DNA from 3 places in the Rhodococcus sp. G6(2025) genome. Region 3 is predicted to be linked to each of the others. Evidence: riboswitches for the same ligand, from Rfam matches in the RefSeq annotation. Region 3 holds a riboswitch; each other region holds the start of a gene.
What was found. Region 3 has a riboswitch for cobalamin ahead of metE (5-methyltetrahydropteroyltriglutamate--homocysteine S-methyltransferase). Riboswitches for the same ligand answer to the same signal wherever they lie in the genome.

Region 1 (4,718 bases), 2.8 Mb from region 3:
TGCATGTGCATGTAGGAGCTGTAGAACAGCGGGTCGCCCGCCGCGAGGAGCGCGACCGAACGGCCGGCGTCGAGGTGGGAGGCGAGTCGCTGCGACGCCTCCTCGTAGAACTCGTCCATCGCCCCCTGGTAGCCGCCGGGATGGTCGACGGTCTCGGTGGTGACGGGGTAGACGAGGTGCTCCTCGATCTGTCCCTCACACAGGTACGGCGCCGCGACCGCGCGGGAGATGCTCTTGCCGTGCTGGGCGCTGTGGAACGCCACCACATCGGCCTCGGCGATGACCCGCGCGGCCTTGACCGTCACCAGTTCCGGGTCACCCGGTCCGATGCCGACGCCCCACAGTTTGCCGGTCACGCGCTCTTCGGAGCTCATTCGACCTCGCTCGCAATCGCATTCAGTGCCGCAGCCGTGATGGCACTGCCACCCCGGCGGCCGCGGACCACCAGATAGTCGAGTCCGCCCGGGTGCTCGATCAACGCTTCCTTCGACTCCGCGGCACCGATGAAACCGACCGGACCGCCCACGATCGCGGCGGGCCGGGGTGCACCGGATTCGATCATGTCCAGCAGGTAGAACAAGGCGGTCGGGGCGTTGCCGATCGCGACGACGGCACCCTCGAGTTTGCTGCCCCACAATTCCAGCGCGGCCGCAGAGCGGGTGTTCCCGATCTGCTCCGCCAGCACCGGGACCCGGGGGTCGCGCAGGGTGCAGAGCACCTCGTTGTCTGCGGGGAGACGCTTCCGGGTGACGCCTGCCGCCACCATCTGCGCGTCGCACAGGATCGGGGCGCCGCCCGCCAGCGCCGCGCGGGCGGCCTTCACGACGCCGGGGGTGAACGCGACGTCGTCCACGAGGTCGACCTGACCGCTCGCGTGGATCATGCGGACCACGGCCTGTGAGACGTCCTCGGGAAAGGCACTGAGATCCGCCTCGGCGCGGATCGTGGCGAAGGACTGGCGGTAGATCTCCGCGCCGTCTCGGATGTACTCGATCATTCGCTCACGATAGAGGCACCGCGGTCACGGCTCCTCCACCCGGTAACCCGTCTCCGTGGCGACGACGTCGGCGACCTCCCCCTTGGGTCGCCCGCAGCACCGCTCGCAGCCCGACCAGTGCTGCCTGCCCTCCACCGGGAGTTCACCGCGCGCGACGGCATCCCGCGCGTCGGACCGCACGTCGGCGAGCGCCTTCTCGCATCCGGGCTGCCCGGTGCAGGCACTGACGTTCAGCCAGGGGGAGTTCTCGTCGAAGATCAGGCCCATCGGGGCGAGGACCCGGACGACCTGCTCGGCGGACCACTCGTCGAGATCGCACAGCAGCACCGATTTCCACGGCGTGACGACCACCGGCTTCTCGACGGCGGCGAGGAACTCCGCCAGCCGGGCGTCGAGGATCCCGAACGCGAGACCGCCGCCGAGGGTCACGTTGCCGTCCGGTTGGTCCAGCCATCCGATCGGTGCCCGATGCTCGTCGAACCCGCTCACCGGGTCGGCGGTCGGTGCGAGCGTCAATGCCGACAGGGTCCGTTCGACCCCGTCGGCGATCTCGGACAGCCGCCAGTGCTGATCACGCAATTCCAGGAAGACGCGGGCGGCGTCGAGGAGCACCGCCACCGATTCCGTCGTCGTGATCCGGGCGCCGCTGTCGCGACCGGCGAGAACCAGGGCGACCTCCGTCTCGCTGACCGCATGGACGCCGAAATCGCCGCCGAGCGCCGACACGTCGCCGCGCCCATCGTCGAGAGTGAACAGGGTGCGGCCGGGGAGGTCCGCCAACGCGGAGTCCGCGCACAACGTCCGGTCGAGTTCGTCGACCAGATCCCGCAGATCCGCGAGACCACCGATCCGGCCGGTCAGCGGCGAGACGAGGATGTTGCGGACCCGCTCGTGCGTCTCCGACGGCAGGAGACCTGCGTCGGCGAGGCGCCGGGCGAACTCCCGCGGGTCGCGGACCGCCCGCAGTTGCGCGTTGCCGCGGGAGGTCAGTTCGATCTCGCCGTTCCCGAGGTCGCGGGCCGATTCCGCGAGGGTCTGCAGCTGGGTGGAGGTCAGCACACCTCCGGGAAGGCGCACGCGCGCGAGCGCGCCGTCCGCGGCCTGGTGGACCTGCAGCGCGCCGGGGCATGCATCGGGGCGGGAACGGGAGTCGACCATGGTCCCAGGTTACGTCCGGCCCCGGGTAGCATCTCCAGCACTTGCGACAGCAGGAGAGGAAGCCGGTGAAAATCCGGCGCGGTCGCGCCACTGTGAGCTCGCCGAAACCGGTGGGCGAGCCAGACCCTCACCTGCCGTCCTCCGACCTACGGTTCCGCACAGAACCACTGCCACGGGGCGCGACACCCCCAGGAAGGCTCCACACGTGATCCTGCTGCTCTCCACCTCCGACACCGACCTGCTCAGCGCACGCGCCAGCGGGGCGGACTACCGCTGGGCCAACCCGGCACGGCTGCTGGTCGAGGAGGATCTGCCGGGACTGCTCGACGGCGCCGACCTGGTCGTGGTGCGCATCCTCGGCGGCCGCCGGGCGTGGGAAGAGGGCCTCGACGCGGTCCTGGCCAGCGGACTGCCCGTGGTGGTCCTCGGCGGCGAGCACGCCCCGGACGCCGAGCTGATGGAGTGCTCGACGGTCACCGCCGGTGTGTCGGCGGAGGCGCACAACTATCTCGCCGAGGGCGGCGCCGACAACCTCGCCCAACTGCACCACTTCCTGTCGGACACCGTGCTGCTGACCGGTCACGGTTTCGAGGCGCCTATCCACCTGCCGAGCTGGGGCGTCGCGCCGTTCGCTCCCGCTGCGAACCCGGACAGCCCCACGATCGCCGTTCTCTACTACCGCGCCCAGCACCTGGCCGGGAACACCCGCTACATCGAGGCGCTGTGCGACGCCGTCGACGCGGCGGGCGGCACCCCGCTGCCGATCTTCTGCGCGTCGCTGCGCACCGCCGAACCGGAGTTGCTGAACACTTTGCGCCGGGCGGACGCGATGGTGGTCACCGTGCTCGCCGCCGGCGGCACCAAGCCGGCCGGGGTCTCGGCAGGTGGCGACGACGAGGCGTGGGACGTCGCCGCGCTGGCCGCGCTGGACGTGCCGATCCTGCAGGGTCTGTGCCTGACCAGCAGCCGTGAGTCGTGGGAGTCCAACGACGACGGATTGTCGCCGCTCGACGTCGCCACCCAGGTCGCGGTCCCCGAGTTCGACGGTCGGCTGATCACGGTGCCGTTCTCGTTCAAGGAGATCGACGCCGACGGTCTCTCCACCTACGTTCCGGACGCCGAGCGCGCCTCCCGGGTGGCGGGCATCGCCGTCCGGCACGCCCGACTCCGGCACATCCCCGCATCCGACCGCCGGATCGCTCTGATGCTGTCGGCGTACCCGACGAAGCACGCCCGCATCGGCAACGCCGTCGGTCTCGACACCCCGGCCAGTGCGATCCGGTTGCTCACCGAGATGCGGACCGCCGGATACGACCTCGGCCCGGCGGACGGGCCGGATTCCGTGCCGGGTCTCGCCGCCCAGGACGGCGACGCGCTGATCCATGCCCTCATCGCCGCCGGCGGACAGGACCCGGACTGGCTGACCGCGGAGCAGCTCGAGGGCAACCCGATCCGGATCTCCGCCGCCCGCTACCGCGAGTGGTTCTCGGCGCTGCCCGCGGAACTGCGCGAGGGCGTCGAGGAGCACTGGGGACCGGCGCCGGGCGAACTGTACGTCGACCGCTCGCAGGATCCTGCCGGTGAAATCGTGATCGCCGCAATGCAGTTCGGGAATCTCGTGCTGATGGTGCAGCCGCCGCGCGGGTTCGGGGAGAAGCCGGTCGCGATCTACCACGATCCGGACCTGCCACCGAGCCACCACTACCTCGCCGCCTACCGGTGGATCGCCGCGGACGCCGCCGCCGGCGGTTTCGGCGCCGACGCAGTCGTCCACCTCGGCAAGCACGGAAACCTCGAATGGCTGCCCGGCAAGACGCTCGGCATGTCCGCGTCGTGCGGCACCGACGCCGCGCTGGGCGACCTGCCGCTGATCTACCCGTTCCTGGTCAACGATCCGGGCGAGGGCACGCAGGCCAAGCGCCGCGCCCATGCGACGCTCGTCGATCACCTGATCCCGCCGATGGCCCGCGCCGAGAGCTACGGCGACATCTCACGACTCGAGCAGCTCCTCGACGAGCACTCGAACATCTCCGCGCTCGACCCGTCCAAGCTGCCTGCCATTCGCCAGCAGATCTGGACGCTGATGCGTGCCGCCAAGATGGATCACGACCTCGGACTCGAGGAGCGGCCCGACGAGGACGTGTTCGACGACATGCTGCTGCACGTCGACGGCTGGCTGTGCGAGATCAAGGACGTCCAGATCCGTGACGGCCTCCACATCCTCGGTGCGGCCCCCCGCGACGACGCCGAGGTCGAACTGGTGCTCGCGATGCTGCGCGCCCGGCAGATGTGGGGCGGCGAGCAGAACGTTCCCGGACTCCGGGAGGCGCTCGGCCTCAGCGAGGACGGCGACGAATCCCGCACCCGCGTAGACGACATCGAGCAGCAGGCGCACGCACTGGTGCAGGGGATGCACGACGCCGATTGGGAACCTGAGGCCGCCGACACCCTCACCGACGATGTCACCGTCGCGAAGATCCTGCGTTTCGCCGCCACCGAGGTGGTGCCCCGGCTTCGCGAGACCGACAACGAGATCGCCCAGGTGCTGCACGCGCTCGACGGC
Region 2 (4,718 bases), 1.5 Mb from region 3:
AGCGCCGCGGCCGTCACGATGCGGCCCGTGCGCTCGGTGCCGAAGCGCACCGCCTCCTCCGTGGTCGCGCCTGCCTCGTGCGCCTCGACCATGCGTGACATCAGGAACACCTCGTAGTCGGTCGACAGGCCGAAGACCACGGCGAGGATGAGGACCACGAACGTCGCCTCGAGCGGTGCCGGACTGACCCCGAGCAGACTCGCGCCGTGGCCCAGCTCGAAGATCCACGTGAGCACACCGAACGTGGCGGCGAGGCTCAGCCCCGCCATCGCGACCGCCTTGATCGGCAGCACCACCGAGCCGAACGCCAGGAACAGCAGCACGAGCGTCGAACCCACCATGATCGCGATCATCACCGGCATCCAGTGCACGATCGCCGCGTTCCCGTCGTCGACGGTCGCCTGACCGCCGCCGACGAGGAGTTCGGTTCCCTCGGGTGGCGTGATGGCACGGAGTCCGTCCACTGAGGCGCTCTGGTCGTCGGTGGTGACGCCCTCGGAGTAGACGGCCTGGACCGCGACCAGCTCGTTGCCGGACGCGACGACGGTGGCCGCCCCGATGCCCTCCACCCGGCCGGCGGCCTGGGCGACCGCGGCGCCGTCGGCGGCGGTCGGGGCCGTGCCGTCGGTGCCCCGGAGAATGAGGGTGGCGCCGTTTCCGGTGGTGGGAAATTCGGTGGTGAGAGTGTCGGTGGCGATCCGGGCGGAGTCGTTCTCCGGGAGCGCCGTGTACGTGACCTCGCCGAGTGATGCGCTGAGCAGGGGCGAGGCGAGGACCATCAACCCCGCGACGATGCCGACCGCGATGGCGACCGGCCGCCGCATCACCCAGGTGACGACGGAGCCCCAGAACTTGCGGGCGCGAACCTCCCCGCGCTGCGCCGCATCCTTGCGCCAGGTCAGTGCGTTGATGCGATGACCCAGGATCGCGAGCAGCGCCGGGACCGCGGTGAGCGACAGCAGCGCCGCGCTCGCGACCGCGGCCATCGCACCGAACCCGAGCGACTTGATCACGTCCTGCGGAAACACGAGCATGCCCGAGAACGCGCACACGAGAAGCAGACCGGAGAACAGCACGGTGCGGCCCGCGGTCAGGACGGTGCGCCGGGTCGCCTCCGCGACGTCGGCGCCGGACTCCAGTTCCTCGCGGAAACGTCCGACGATGAACAGGCCGTAGTCGATCGCGAGCCCCAGGCCGAGCAGGGACGCCACGTTGATCGCGAACGAACTGACGTCGGTGAACAGGGTCAGCAGGCGCAGGGTGGCCAGGGCGCTGAAGATCGAGAGCAGCCCGACGAACACCGGAACGGCCGCGGCCACCAGACCGCCGAAGATGAAGACCAGCAACACGAGAGTGATCGGGAGCGCGATCGCCTCGGCCAGCACCAGGTCCTGTTGCAGCCGGTTGTTGAACGCCACACCCACCACCGAATTGCCCGCGAACTCGGTGTCGATGCCCTCCACCTCGAGCTTCGGCAACAGGTCGTCGAACGTGGCGGCGGTGATCCCGGCGTCGGGGTCGACGGTGATCGCGGCCGACGCCTTGGTGCCGTCCTCCGACACCATCAGCTGCTTTCTCGCCGCGTCCGCGGTCCAGTACGACGTCACCGAGTACGTCGGCACCTCGGCGGCGAACCGGTCGAGACTCGCGGTGACCTCGGGGCCGATGTCGTCCAAGGTCTTCCCCTCGGGTGCCGTGTAGATGGCGATGATGTCCGGCGTCTGCGGACCCAGGTTGTCCTGGACGATCCGGGCCACTTCGGCGGATTCGCTACCGGGATCGGTGAACCCGCCCGAGCTGAGTTTCGCGAAGACACCGGTGCCCCACGCGCCGCTCACCAGAACGGCGACGACGGCGAGGCTCAGGACCCACCATTTGCGTGAAACAACGGTCGAGGCCCAACGTGTCATGCGTCATCTCCGGCGTGTCTGGGGCGGGCAGCTGCGACTGCCGACTGTAGTGCGGATCGGGGTGTCACCGGCGGGGGTGTGACGCGGCTCCCGGCAAATCGTGCATACTCGGCATCGCACTTGCAGCCACACGCACGGGGGAAGCCGGTCCGAATCCGGCGCTGACCCGCAACGGTAGGCCACCAGATCATTTCGGTGGCGAGCCCGATTACCCGGCGTGGGGTGTGCGACATCCTTTTCGTCGTGGTCTACGAAGCGGAGTCCTGCAGGCGCCGCACCGGGCGTCTGCTGACTTCTCATTCGTGGCTCTGAGCCGCAATGAGGTTTACATGCACGGTCAGTTGTTCAGAAGTGCCGGTCTGGTCACGCTCGCTGTGGCCGCGCTGGTGGTCGCCGGGTGTTCGCGCGGGGAGTCCGTGGGGCAGACCGCTTCCGCAGAATCCTTCGCCGAGCCGGTGTCCGTCACCAACTGCGATCGAACGGAGACGTTCGACGCCCCGCCCCAGCGCATCATCAGCATGAACGATCACGTCACCGAGGTGCTGATCGAGATGGGGGCCGGCGACCGCATCGTCGGCACAGGGTACGGCGACGCGACCCCGCTGCCCGAGTTCGCGGACGCCTTCGCGAAGATCCCGAAACTCGCGAAGGAATACCCGACCCGGGAGCAGATCCTCGACCTCGACCCAGACCTGGTGGTCGGCGGAATGCGGAGCGCGTTCGACGAGAAGGAGGGGCGGTCGCGCGAATCCCTCGGCGACCAGGGCATTCCCACCTTCCTGTTCTCCGAGTACTGCGGGCAGGGCTTCCCGGACATCGGTCTGCTGCGCAGCGACTACCAGCAGCTCGGCGAGATCCTCGGAGACCCCGACCGGGCGCGGGCGATCACCGACCGGGTGACGTCCGGGTTGCAGGCCGTGCGCGACGAAATCGCGGGCGCCGCCCCGGTTCCGACGTTCTTCTACGATTCCGGCGAGGACGTCCCGCTGACGATCGGCGGTGTGGGAGTCGGCCAGCTCATCGCAGACCACGCGGGTGCGGCCAACCTCTTCGCCGAAGGGGAGAAGCCGTATTCGAAGTCCACCTGGGAGATCATCGGTGAACGCGCCCCGGAGGCGATCGTCGTCCTCGACTACGGCACGACGAGTGCGCAGGCGAAGATCGACTTCCTGAAGTCGCACCCGATCATGTCGACGACACCCGCCGTGAAGGCCGGCCGCTTCGTGGTGGTGCCGCTCGACGACTTCTTCGAGAGCCCGCGCCTGGTGCGGTCGGTGGAGACGATCGCGCGGGCACTTCATCCGGACGACGTCGGCGCGCGATGACCGTCACCGCAGAACGTGCGGCACCACCGGCGCAGGCACCACACCCGGCCCGCGCACGCCTCGGTTTCGCGGGCCTGACGGTGCTGCTCGCGCTGACAACCCTGTTCGTCGTCGGCCTCGCGGTGTCGTTCGGTTCCGTGCGCATCCCGGTCGGCGACGTGTGGGCGATCGTCGCGCACCGCGTGGCCCCCGGCGCATTCGAGTCCTGGTGGTCACAGGCGCGGGAGTCGATCGTCCTCGACTCCCGGCTGCCGCGGGCGCTGACCGCGGCGACCGTCGGTGCGGCGCTGGCCCTCGCAGGCGCCGTGGCGCAGGCGGTGACCCGCAATCCGCTGGCCGATCCCTATCTGCTCGGCGTGTCCTCGGGTGCCGGTTTCGGCGTGGTGGTGGTGACGGTGCTCGGGCTCGGGGTGGGAGCGCTCGGCGCGTTCACCGTTCCCGTCGCGGCATTCCTGGGCGCGATGGTGCCGCTGTTCCTGTCGCTGGCGATCGGCGGACGGTATCCGCAGCCGACGGCCGTCATCCTCGTGGGCGTCGCGTCGGCGCAGGTGTTCTCGGCTCTCATCACGTTCTCGATCCTGGTCGTCGCGGACGAGCATCAACTGAGTTCGGTGATGCACTGGCTGGCAGGCGGGTTCGGCGACTCGCGCTGGTCGACGGCGATCTTCCCGGCCGTGGCACTCGCGACGGTCGGGGCCGCGATGATGCTGAGCGCGAGCCGCATCGACCTGCTGCAGGCGGGAGACGACGGCGCCGCCGCCCTCGGCATGAACGTGCGACGCTTCCGCGTCGTGCAGTTGCTCGGTGTGTCGATGCTGGCCGGGGCCGCCGTGTCCGTCGCAGGTGGCATCGGCTTCATCGGTCTGCTGGTGCCGCACCTGGCCGGGTACGTCGTGGGCGCCCGGGCGGTCAGGCTGCTGCCCGTCGCCGCATTCCTCGGCGCGATCGCGATGGTCGCGGCGGACACGGCCGCGCGGTCGGTCGCGCACAGCATCGAGGTCCCGGTGGGCGTCGTCACCGCGCTCGTGGGAGCGCCGATCTTCGTGTGGATGCTCTACCGGCAGTATCGGAGGGCCGAACAGTGACCGCGCTGAGCCTGCAACGTGTCCGCGCCGAACTCGGGTCGCGGGAAGTGCTGCACGGCATCGACTTCTCCGTGCGTCCCGGTGAGGTGCTGGCGTTGGTCGGGCCCAACGGTTCCGGCAAGACCACCGCGCTGCGCTGCTGCTACCGCGCGCTCACCCCGACCGGGGGCGCCGTCGCCGTCGACGGAACGGACACCGCCGATCTGGGCCGGCGGGAACTGGCCCGCACGATCGGGGCGAGCACCCAGGAGCCGCGGGTGTCCGCGGGACTGACCGTGCGCGAATCCGTTTCGCTCGGACGTATCCCGCACCGGGGCTGGTTCGAACGGGCGACCGGCGCCGACAGTGAGATCGTCGAGACGTGCATACGTCAGGTCGGGCTGGCCGAACTCGCGAAT
Region 3 (4,718 bases):
CCGTGCTCAGCTTCGCGGGCGGGCTGTTCATGCCGCTGCAGGACGGTTCGGTGTGGGCGTCGATCGCGCAGTTCATGCCCACGTACGGGCTGAGTCAGCTGGTGCACGCGCCGCTCACCGGTGACGCGATGCAGTGGACGTGGCTCCTCAACGTCGCGGTGTGGCTGGCGATCTTCGTCGGCGGTGCGGCGTGGCGGTTCCAGCGCGACACCGAGCGAGTGTGACGGCGGTATCGTGACTGCCGTGACCACCCCCGACGGCCCCGTCGTGACCAGACGATGGGGCCGTTTCGGATTCATTTTCGCCGCCGCCTGGACGGTCTTCCTGTTCCAGCCGTTCCTCGACGGCTGGGCCGCCCGCGATCACGTCCGCGGCTGGATCGGGTGGATCGCCACGCTCGCATTCGCGGTGACGTACCTCGCGATGTTCCGGTGGTCGCATACCCGGCGCGCGCACAACGAGTTTCGGCCACCGCTGAACCAGGCGGCGCCGCTCGTGGTGGCACTGTTCGGGCTCGCGGCCGTCATGGTGGTCGCCGTCGGGTCGTCGGGGCTGTCCGCCGCCGTCTTCCTCGCCGTCTCCGCGGTCATGCTGTTCCCCGCGTGGCTCGGCGGGATCACCGCCCTGACCGTCGCAGTTCTCGTGGAAGTGATCTCCACGGTGCTGGACTGGGGGTCGGGCACCGGGCTCTCGCTGGGCGTGTGCGCGGCAGCGTTCGCGATGTTCGGCGTGACCAAGCTGATCAACCGCAACATCGAACTGGTCCGGGAACGGGAAGCGAGCGAACGGCTCGCAGTGCAGGAGGAACGCACCCGGATGGCCCGCGACCTCCACGACATCCTGGGGCACTCCCTCACCGTCATCACCGTCAAGGCCGAACTCGTCGGCCGGCTCCTCGACATCGACATCGACCGGGCCCGCACCGAAGTGGCGGACCTGGAACGTCTTTCCCGCGACGCGCTCGCGGACGTCCGGCAGGCCGTGCAGGGAATCCGGGGGCTGTCGCTTCCGGTGGAGATCGCCCGGGCCGGGGAAGCGTTGCGGTCGGCCGGAATCGAGGCGGAGCTGCCGAACAGCACAGAGTCGGTACCCACCGGACTGCGCGAGTTGTTCGCGTGGACCGTCCGGGAGGGTGTCACGAACGTGGTCCGGCACAGCGGCGCAACGTACTGCTCGGTCACGGTGGGCGAACGCGAGGTCACCGTCGTCGACGACGGCGCCGGGTGTAGTGAATCCGTGCACGGGAACGGGCTGGTGGGCCTTCGGGAGCGCGCCGCCGCCGCCGGAGCCCGGGTCGTCATCACTCATCCGCAACCCGGCGGGTTCTCGTTGCACGTGCTGAAGGAAGAGGCCTCGTGACGATCCGGCTGCTGCTCGCCGACGATCAGGCACTCGTCCGCGGTGCCCTCGCCGCCCTGCTCGACCTGGAGGCGGACCTCACGGTCGTCGCGGAGGTCGGGCGCGGCGACGAGGTCGTCGCGGCGGCGCGCGAGCACTCCCCCGACGTCGCGCTCCTCGACGTCGAAATGCCCGGTCTGGACGGAATCGCCGCGGCCGCGGCACTGCGGGCCGAGATGCCGCAGACCCGCGTCCTGATCGTGACGACGTTCGGTCGTCCCGGGTACCTGCGCAAGGCACTGCAGGCCGGTGCGTCGGGGTTCGTCGTGAAGGACACCCCGGCCCGGCAGCTCGCCGACGCCGTCCGGCGCGTCCATGCCGGACTGCGTGTCGTCGACCCCGCGCTCGCCGCCGACAGTCTCGTCAGCGGGGAATCGCCGCTCACCGACCGGGAGACGGACGTGCTGCGGGCGGCGCGGGACGGTGCGCCGGTCGCCTCCATCGCGGCCGCACTGTTCCTGTCCGCAGGTACCGTGCGCAATCACCTCTCCTCGGCGATCGGCAAGACCGGCGCCAGCACCCGAGCCGAGGCCGTCCGCGCTGCGGAGTCGAACGGCTGGCTGTAGGCCCTCCGGGCCCGTGCGCCTTTTTGGTAGTTGGGGCTACAAAAAAGGCGCACGGGCCGAAGGCCTATGCTGGCCGGTGCAGCTGGTTCGCCCGGCGCGGTCGTGAGGAGCCCCGAAGACCGCACCTGGCGTCGAAGCACGTCGGACTCCCCGGAGTTCGCGTGTGAGAGGGAACCCGGTGAGAATCCGGGACTGTCCCGCAGCGGTGAGCAGGAACGACCGCCGTCACCATGCACTGGGCAACCGCCTGGGAAGCGACGGCCACTAGGTCCGGTGCGATGTCGCACCGGCTGCCTGTGAGTCCGAAGACCTGCCGACTGTGTCGGGCACGCCGTGCCCGACGGTTACCGCCTCGTGGATTGGGCGTGTAGACCTTCTCGCGCTGCAGCACGTCCCTGGGCTCGAGAGGTGTACCCGTGTGCCGGCGGTGGCCGTACCGCGTACGCAACTGGAGATACCGTGACATTCACTTTCACCGCGACCGTGCTGGGCTCACCTCGCATCGGTCCGAATCGCGAACTGAAGAAGGCCGTCGAGTCGTACTGGGCCGGCCGCCTCGACGCCGAAGCGCTCGACGCGCTCGCCCGGGATCTGCGCCGTCAGACCTGGACGAGCCTGCGCGACGCCGGCCTCGACTCCGTGCCCGTCAACACGTTCTCGTACTACGACCATGTGCTGGACACCGCGGCGATGCTCGGCGCACTGCCCGACCGTGTCGCCGGCATCGAGAGCGACCTCGACCGCTACTTCGCCGCCGCCCGCGGCAACGACACGGTCGCCCCGCTCGAGATGACCAAGTGGTTCGACACCAACTACCACTACCTGGTGCCGGAGATCTCCCCGACGACGACGTTCGCCCTCGACCCGTCGAAGGTGCTCCGCGAACTCGAAGAGGCACGTGCCCTGGACATTCCGGCCCGCCCGGTGGTGGTGGGTCCGGTCACGTTCCTGCTGCTGTCGAAGGCTGTCGGCTCGGATGCACCCCTCCTCGACCGCCTCGACGAACTCGTCCCGCTGTATGCGGACCTGCTCGGTCGGCTCGCCGACGCGGGCGCCGACTGGGTGCAGATCGACGAACCCGCGCTGGTCGCCGACCGCACACCGGGGGAGATCGCGGCGGCCAAGCGGGCCTACGACCGGTTGTCCGCGCTGGAGTCGCGACCGGCGATCCTCGTCGCGTCGTACTTCGGCAGCCTCGGTGACGCACTTCCCGCGATCGCGTCGACCGGTGTCGAGGGGATCGCGATCGACCTGGTTGCCGGATCCGACCCCCTCGCCACGGTTCCCGATCTGACCCGCAAGCACGTCGTCGCCGGTGTCGTCGACGGACGCAACATCTGGCGCACCGACCTGGACGCGGCCCTGGCGTCGCTCGGCACCCTGCTGGGCAGCACCGGTTCGCTCGCCGTCTCGACGTCATGCTCGCTGCTGCACGTCCCGTACACGCTCGACGCGGAGACCGGCATCGACAAGGCGCTGCGGTCGTGGCTGGCGTTCGGCACCGAGAAGGTCCGCGAGGTCGTCACACTCGGGACCGCACTGACCAGCGGTCGCGAATCCGTCGACGACGAGTTCGCGCTCGCCCGCGCGGCGGCGTCCACCCGCAGCACCGACCCACGTCTGCACGACGCCACTGTCCGTGCCCGGCTGGACGCGCTCACCGCGTCCGATCCGGGGCGCAGTCCCGCGGCGGAACGTCGGGAAGCCCAGTCGGCGCTGTCGCTTCCGGTGCTGCCGACCACGACGATCGGCTCCTACCCGCAGACGACGCAGATCCGCGTCGCGCGCGCGGCCCGGCGCAAGGGTGAGATCGACGAGGCCGAGTACCTGAACCGGATGCGCGCCGAGGTCGCGGATGTGGTTGCGCTGCAGGAGAAGCTGGACCTCGACGTGCTGGTGCACGGCGAACCGGAACGCAACGACATGGTGCAGTACTTCGCCGAACAGCTGGACGGGTTCTTCGCGACGGACAACGGCTGGGTGCAGTCGTACGGCAGCCGCTGCGTTCGACCGCCGATCCTGTACGGCGATGTGCGCCGCAGCAACCCGATGACCGTCGAATGGATCACGTACGCGCAGTCGCTGACGCAGCGTCCGGTGAAGGGCATGCTCACCGGTCCGGTGACGATCCTGGCGTGGTCGTTCGTGCGCGACGACCAGCCGCTGGCCGACTCCGCCAACCAGGTGGCGCTGGCCATCCGCGACGAAACGGTGGACCTGCAGGGCGCGGGCATCCGGATCGTCCAGGTGGACGAGCCCGCGCTGCGCGAACTGCTGCCCCTGCGGGCCGCGGCTCAGCCGGCGTACCTCGACTGGTCGGTCGGGGCGTTCCGTCTCGCGACGTCGGGCGTCTCGGACTCGACGCAGATCCACACCCACCTCTGCTACTCGGAGTTCGGTGAGGTCATCGAGGCCATCGCGAGGCTCGACGCCGACGTCACCTCCATCGAGGCCGCGCGCTCGCACATGGAGGTCCTCGACGACCTCAACGCCGTCGGCTTCGACCTCGGCGTCGGCCCAGGCGTGTACGACATCCACTCGCCGCGGGTGCCCGGTGTCGAGGAGATCGCGGCGTCGCTGCGGGAGGCGCTGAAGGCGGTGCCGGTGGAACGGCTGTGGGTCAACCCCGACTGCGGCCTGAAGACCCGCGGTCCCGCCGAGGTCGAGGCGTCGCTGCGCAACCTCGTCGACGCGGCGAAGCTGGTCCGCGCGGAGCTGTAGGCGGCTCCGCCGCCCGTGAGTGGTTGAGGAGTC

Region 1: another riboswitch for cobalamin. It lies ahead of cobN (cobaltochelatase subunit CobN); the one in region 3 lies ahead of metE (5-methyltetrahydropteroyltriglutamate--homocysteine S-methyltransferase).
Region 2: another riboswitch for cobalamin. It lies ahead of ACLIVD_RS13105 (ABC transporter substrate-binding protein); the one in region 3 lies ahead of metE (5-methyltetrahydropteroyltriglutamate--homocysteine S-methyltransferase).

Annotation. Positions count from the first base shown of each region.
Region 1 is NZ_CP179750.1:4,178,624-4,183,341, reverse strand. It holds gene ACLIVD_RS19140 (precorrin-2 C(20)-methyltransferase) at 1-374, opposite strand, end outside; gene ACLIVD_RS19135 (precorrin-8X methylmutase) at 371-997, opposite strand; gene cobG (precorrin-3B synthase) at 1,022-2,155, opposite strand; cobalamin riboswitch at 2,162-2,304, shown strand; gene cobN (cobaltochelatase subunit CobN) at 2,361-4,718, shown strand, end outside.
Region 2 is NZ_CP179750.1:2,892,778-2,897,495, forward strand. It holds gene ACLIVD_RS13100 (MMPL family transporter) at 1-1,910, opposite strand, end outside; cobalamin riboswitch at 2,013-2,144, shown strand; gene ACLIVD_RS13105 (ABC transporter substrate-binding protein) at 2,240-3,235, shown strand; gene ACLIVD_RS13110 (FecCD family ABC transporter permease) at 3,232-4,320, shown strand; gene ACLIVD_RS13115 (ABC transporter ATP-binding protein) at 4,317-4,718, shown strand, end outside.
Region 3 is NZ_CP179750.1:1,352,014-1,356,731, reverse strand. It holds gene ACLIVD_RS06485 (ABC transporter permease) at 1-224, shown strand, start outside; gene ACLIVD_RS06480 (sensor histidine kinase) at 235-1,359, shown strand; gene ACLIVD_RS06475 (response regulator transcription factor) at 1,356-1,964, shown strand; cobalamin riboswitch at 2,086-2,296, shown strand; gene metE (5-methyltetrahydropteroyltriglutamate--homocysteine S-methyltransferase) at 2,424-4,685, shown strand.